Regions from separate parts of the Agrococcus sp. UYP33 genome, predicted to be linked through region 2. Evidence: predicted binding sites of a transcription regulator. Region 2 holds the regulator's gene; the other holds the start of a gene.
What was found. Region 2 encodes LexA, which represses DNA repair genes until DNA is damaged. Its sites were predicted from a motif close to TCGAACANNTGTTCGA; they were not measured.
Positions count from the first base shown of each region.

Region 1: ACVWW9_RS07935 (DNA polymerase Y family protein) is a predicted target of LexA. The motif match lies at 1,971-1,986, and genes of this name have one in related genera.

Region 1 is NZ_JBSSDR010000001.1:1,607,579-1,610,987, forward strand. Features, by position in the region: gene ACVWW9_RS07930 (beta strand repeat-containing protein) at 32-1,753, shown strand; gene ACVWW9_RS07935 (DNA polymerase Y family protein) at 1,996-3,409, shown strand, end outside.
Region 2 is NZ_JBSSDR010000001.1:2,062,490-2,065,898, forward strand. Features, by position in the region: gene hflX (GTPase HflX) at 1-1,384, shown strand, start outside; gene lexA (transcriptional repressor LexA) at 1,388-2,011, opposite strand; gene ACVWW9_RS10105 (hypothetical protein) at 2,233-2,595, shown strand; gene ACVWW9_RS10110 (histidinol-phosphate transaminase) at 2,645-3,409, shown strand, end outside.

The DNA of each region.
Region 1 (3,409 bases), 450 kb from region 2:
CGGGACGGCTGATCACTCGAACAGGGAAGGCATGACCATGCACGACTTCACGAAGCGCGCGCTGCTGACCGCAGCGCTCGCAGGCGGCCTCTGGGCCGCGGGCGCTGGCGTCGCCAGTGCGACAGGGACCGACGGCTCGGACGGCGTCGGATCCGGCACCGAGGCCGCGATCTCGCTCTCGGCGCCCATCACCATCGGCGGCAACGCGATCGGCCTGCTCGGCGACGCGGAGACGAGCGACGCATCCACGTCGTCGAGCACCGCGGCGCCGTCCGCCGGCGTCAGCACCGCCGGCCTCGAGGGCGTGCTCTCGGGCACGGCTGCCGTCGTCTCGGTCGACGTGCCGGTGACGGTCGCCGGCAACGCCGTCGGCGTCCTCGGCGACGCGTCGAGCGACAGCTCGTCGGCGGCGAGCACCACCGCGGGATCGAGTGGCTCCGATGCGACGACCTCGGGCGAGGATGGGCTGCTCTCGGGCACCCAGGCGCTCGCCGACGTCACCGCACCCGTGACGATCGGCGGCAACGCCATCGGAGTCCTCGGCGACGCGTCGTCGGAGCAGTCGACGGTCGAGTCGTCGGCCACGACGGCGGGTGGCTCGGATGGCGCGACGACCTCGGGTGACGACGGCGTGCTGTCCGGCTCGCAGGTCGTCGCCGACGTGGTCGCGCCGATCACGGCGGGCGGCAACGCGGTCGCCGTGCTCGGTGACGCGTCGAGCGAGGGCTCGAGCACCGAGTCGGGCACGGCTGCCGGCTCGGACGGGGCTGCGACCTCCGGTGAGGACGGCGTGCTGTCCGGCTCGCAGGTCGTCGCCGACGTGCTCGCGCCGATCACGGCGGGCGGCAACGCCGTGGCCGTGCTCGGTGACGCGTCGAGCGAGGGCTCGACGACCGAGTCGGGCACGGCTGCCGGCTCGGACGGGGCTGCGACCTCGGGTGACGACGGCGTGCTGTCCGGCTCGCAGGTCGTCGCCGACGTGCTCGCGCCGATCACGGCGGGCGGCAACGCGGTGGCCGTGCTCGGTGACGCGTCGAGCGAGGGCTCGACGACCGAGTCGGGCACCGCTGCCGGCTCGGACGGCGCGGCGACGTCGGGCGAGGACGGCCTGCTCTCGGGCTCGATCATCGACCTCGACGCGGTCGCTCCCGTGACCATCGGCGGCAACGCGATCGGCGTGGTGGGCGACGCCGTCAGTGAGGGCTCGACGACCACGTCGGAGACCGGCGGCTCGGCGGATGCGCCCCGCAGCTCGGGCGACGACGGGCTGCTCTCCGGCTCGATCATCGACCTCGACGTGCTCGCGCCCGTGACGATCGGCGGCAACGCGATCGGCATCGTGGGCGACGCGACGAGCACCGGCTCGACGACGACCTCGCCGACGGTCCCCACGGTCCCGACGGAGCCGACGGTCCCGACGGAGCCGACGGAGCCGACGGTGCCGACGGTTCCGACGGTCCCGACCGAGCCGACCGAGCCGACGGTTCCGGGCGAGCCGACGGATCCGGCCCCCGTCGACACGGGTGGATCGGGTGACGGCACCGAGGTCGAGAAGGACCCGGTGCTGCCGGGCGATGACGCCGTGCGCGATGGCGGCGACAGCCGCGCCGATCTGCAGAGCTCGGGCGCCTCGGCGGCTCAGCTGCCGCGGACCGGTCTCGACCAGCCCGGCATCCTGCCGCTGGCGCTCGCGATGCTGGCGCTCGGCCTGCTGCTGGTGGTGGGCGCGCGCCGCGTCCGAGCGACGCGCTGACAGGCGACGGGCGCGGGACGCGTGCAGCGCGTCCCGCGCTCCGTCGCGCCACCTGCCGAGCGGCACGCGCCGCACGGACCCGATCCCGGATGCTGGACCCGAGATCTGGGGTCCACCATCCGGGATCAGGTCCACGAGCGGCGGCTGCCGGACACTGCCGCAGGAGCGATCACGCGCAGGTCGCCCGACGCGCCACGCCGCACCGGCTTGACGCTGATCGAACGTATGTTCGATCATGAGGTGTGGGGATCGAGACGACGAGCAGCGCTGCAGCGCCGCACCCGGTGCGCCTGCGCGGCAGCCGCATCGGCGTGCTGCGGGTGCCCGACTGGCCGATCGTCGTCGCGCGCCAGACCGGTGCGCTGCCCGGTGGCGGCGAGCAGGGCTCGCCGGGCGCCGTCGTGCACGCCATGCGGATCGTCGCGTGCGACGAGGGCGCCCGCGCCGACGGCGTGCGCACCGGCATGCGGGTGCGCGACGCGCAGGCCGCCTCGCCGCTGCTCGCGCTCGCGCCCTCCGACCCGGTGGGCGAGGCGCTCGCCTTCGAGCGCGTCGTGCGCGCCGTGCTCGCCGTCGTGCCGGCGGCGCAGCCGATCGGCGACGGGGCGCTCGCGTTCCGGATGCGCGGCGCCAGCAGGTTCTACGGCTCCGAGCCGCGGGCGATCGAGGCCGTGCGTGCCGCGCTCGCGCCGCTCGGCCTGACGGCGAGCTTCGGCGTCGCCGACGACCGCTTCGCCGCGGAGCTCGCCGCGGGCGGCAGGGGCGAGACGATCGTGCCGCCCGGCCGCAGCCGCCTGTTCCTCGAGGGGCTGCCGGTGGGGGTGCTCGGCGACGACGAGCTGCCGGGCATGCTGCACCGGCTCGGCGTGCACACCCTCGGCGGCTTCGCGAAGCTGCCCGACGACAGCATCCGCGACCGCTTCGGCGAGGCGGGGCTCGTCGCGCTCGCCCGCGCGCGCGGCGAGGACGACCGACGCGTCGACGCCGACGGGCTGGGGGAGGAGCGCGTGCTGCGGCTCGCGTTCGAGCCGGGCATCGAGGGGGTGCACGAGCTCGCGCTCGCCGTGCGGGAGCCGGTCGAGCGCTTCGTGCGCCAGCTCGCCGAGCAGCGGCTCGTGTGCAGCGAGATCCGCATCGTGCTGCGCGGCGAGGAGGGGCACGTCAGCGAGCGGCTCTGGCGCCAGCCGGGCTTCCTGCGCGCGGGCGACATCGTCGACCGGATGCGCTGGCAGCTGACCGAGAGCGAGCTCGGCTCGCCGCTCGTCGAGGTCCAGGCGCTCCCCGAGCGGCTCGACGCGGACGCCGCGCACATGCCTGGCCTGTGGGGCGGCGGCGACATCGACGACCGCACGAAGCACGCGCTCGAGCGCCTGCAGGGGATGCTCGGCCGCGAGGCGGTGCTGACGGCTGCGCCGGGCGGCGGCAGGCTGCTCGCCGAGCGCGGCGTGCTGACGCCCTGGGGCGATGCTGCGCCCGCTCCCGCCGCGGGGCCGTGGCCGGGCGCGCTGCCGCCGCCGCGCCCGACGGTCGTGTTCCGGCCGCCGCTGCCCGTGCGGCTGCTGGACGCCGCGGGCGCCCAGGTGGAGGCCGCGGCGCTCGACGTGCGGGAAGGGGCCCCGGTGTCGTTCTCGCCGCCCGCATCCGCCCGCCGCCGCG
Region 2 (3,409 bases):
CGACGGCGCGCAGCTCGAGCGCGCGGACCGCGCGGCGCTCCGACGCGTCGACGGCCTGCGCACCGAGCTCGAGGACGTCACCGAGGTCGAGTACCGCCAGCTGCGGCTCGAGAACGTCGTGCTCGTCGGCGTCTACTCCGGTGGCGCGAGCGGCGCGGAGGACGCCGAGAACTCGCTGCGCGAGCTCGCCGCCCTCGCCGAGACCGCCGGTGCGCGCGTGCTCGATGGCATGCTGCAGCGCCGCCCCAACCCCGACCCGGCGACCTACGTCGGCCGCGGCAAGGCGGAGGAGCTCGCGGCCATCGTGAAGGAGCTCGGCGCCGACACCGTGATCGCCGACAGCGAGCTCTCGCCGAGCCAGCGCCGCGCGCTCGAGGACCAGGTGAAGGTCAAGGTGATCGACCGCACCGCGGTGATCCTCGACATCTTCAGCCAGCACGCGACGAGCCGCGAGGGCAAGGCGCAGGTCGAGCTCGCGCAGCTCGAGTACCTGCTGCCGCGCCTGCGCGGCTGGGGCGAGTCGATGTCGCGCCAGGCCGGTGGCCAGGTCGGCGGCCAGGGCGCCGGCATGGGCTCCCGCGGTCCGGGTGAGACGAAGATCGAGCTCGACCGCCGCCGCATCCACACGCGCATGGCGCGGCTGCGGAAGCAGATCAAGGGCTTCGGGCCCGCGCGGCAGGCGAAGCGCGCCAACCGCGACCGCTTCGAGGTGCCGGGCGTCGCCATCGTGGGCTACACGAACGCCGGCAAGTCGAGCCTGCTCAACCGCATCACCGGCGCGGGCGTGCTGGTCGAGAACGCGCTGTTCGCGACCCTCGACGCGACCGTGCGGCGCTCCAGCACGCCCGACGGCCGCGAGTTCACGATCGCCGACACGGTCGGCTTCGTGCGCAACCTGCCGCACCAGCTCGTGGAGGCGTTCCGCTCGACGTTCGAGGAGGTGGCGGAGTCGGACGTCGTCGTGCACGTCGTCGACGCGAGCCACCCCGACCCGGCGGCGCAGATCGCCACGGTGCGCGACGTGCTGGGCGAAACGGGCGCGCGCTCGATCCCCGAGGTCGTCGTGTTCAACAAGGCCGACCTCATCAGCGACGACGAGCGGCTCGTGCTGCGCGGGCTCCAGCCGGACGCCGTGTTCGCCTCGGCGCGGACGGGCGAGGGCGTCGACGCGATCCTCGCGAGGATCGCCGAGCTGCTGCCGCGGCCGGAGGTCGCGGTGTCGCTGCTCGTGCCGTTCGACCGTGGCGACATCATCGCGATGCTCCACGACCGCTTCGAGGTGCTGCGCGAGGCCTACGAGGAGGCGGGCACGCGCGTCGACGCGAAGGTGACCGAGGCTGCGCTCGCGCAGCTGGCGGAGTTCCGGGTCGAGCCGGCCGCCTGACGCCTAGACGGCGCGCAGGACGGCGACGACGCGCCCCAGCACGTCGGACTCGTCGCCGAGGATCGGCTCGAACGCCGAGTTGCGGGGCAGCAGCCACGTGTGGCCGTCGCGCTGCTTGAACACCTTCACGGTCGCCTCGCCGTCGAGCATCGCGGCGACGATGTCGCCGTTGTCGGCCGTCTGCTGCTGCCGCACGACGACCCAGTCGCCGTCGCAGATCGCGGCGTCGATCATCGAGTCGCCGACGACCTTGAGCATGAAGAGGTCGCCGGTGCCGACGAGCTGCTTCGGCAGCGGGAACACGTCCTCGACCTGCTGCTCAGCCGTGATCGGGATGCCGGCGGCGATGCGGCCGACGAGCGGCACGAACGTGGCCTGGTCGACGCTGCCCGCGGTCTCGTCGAGCTCGTCGTCGACGAGCACCTCGATGGTGCGGGGGCGGGAGGGGTCGCGGCGGATGGCGCCGGCCAGCTCGAGCTGGCCGAGCTGGTGGGTGACGCTCGAGAGCGAGGACAGCCCGACGGCGTCGCCGATCTCGCGGTAGCTCGGCGGGTAGCCGCGCTGGCGGACCGCTCGCTGGATCATCTGCAGGATCGCCTGCTGCTTGTCCGTCAGCTGCCTCGCCATGCCCGCCCGCTCTCGATGTCAGTAGCCCCTGCTTGACTCCTGGTGGTTCGAAAGCGTATCCGACAGGGTGCCCGGATCAAACGGATGTTCGAGCGTGTCGTGGAGATTCTCCGCGGCAGGGCTTGACGCATCCGTGGAATCGAAGATAGGTTCGAAACAGAGATTCGCGGCCGGTGCTCCCGGCCGAGCACCGGCTGCGGATCCCACGAGAGGAGCAGGCCATGACTGCCATCGCCACTGCAAGCATCACCGGCACGCCGACCGTCCGGGTGCGCATGACGCCGCGCGGTCGCCGCGCCCTCGCGCTGCTCGTCGCCGCCCCCGTCATCGTCGCGGGCACCCTCGCGGGTGCCGGCGTCCTGGGCGGTGCGCTCGCCGGCGCCGTCGCGTCGTCCTCCACCGACACGGCCCAGTTCGAGCACATCACCGTGCTGCCGGGCCAGTCGCTCTGGCAGATCGCGCAGGTCGTCGCCCCCGAGGCCGACCCGCGCGACGTGATCGCCGAGATCGAGCTGCTCAACGGCATCGCCGGCGCGATCCAGCCCGGCGAGCAGCTGGCGATCCCCGCGCACTACTCGCGCTGAGCGCTCGGCCGCGCCCGGCGCGGCTCGCCCGCCGTCCTAGGCTGGTTCAGTGACGAGCCTCGACGACCTCCCCATCCGCGACGACCTGCGCGGGCTGACGCCGTACGGCGCTCCGCAGCTCGACGTGCCGGTGCGGCTCAACGTCAACGAGAACGCGTACCGGGTGCCGGAGGCGGTCGCGCTCGACATCGTGCAGGAGATCGCTCGCGCGCTCCCGGACGCGAACCGCTATCCGGACCGCGAGTTCGACGCGCTCCGTCGCGCCTTCGCCGACTACCTCGGGCACGGCCTCGAGCCCGCGCAGCTGTGGGCGGGCAACGGCTCGAACGAGGTGCTGCAGCACGTGCTGCAGGCCTTCGGCGGCCCCGGCCGCTCGCTGCTCTCGTTCACGCCCACGTACTCGATGTACCCGCTGCTCGCGCAGGGCGTCGGCATGCGGTGGGTGCCGGTGCCGCGCGCCGCCGACTTCACGATCAGCCCGGACGCCGTGCGCGCGGCGATCGCCGGGCACGACCCGGACATCGTCTTCCTCTGCTCGCCCAACAACCCCACCGGCACGGCGATCGGCCTCGACGTCGTCGAGGCGGCCGCCGAGGCCGCGCGCGGCATCGTGCTCGTCGACGAGGCGTATGCCGAGTTCGCGCACGACCGCAGCCAGACCGCGCTCTCGCTGCTCGATCGGTACCCGCGCCTACTGGTCTCCCGCACGATGAGCAAGGCGTTCGCGTTCGCCGGCATCCGCGTCGGCTACCTCGCCGCACACCCCGCCGTCGTCGACGCGCTCCGGCTCGTGCGGCTCCCGTACCACCTGTCG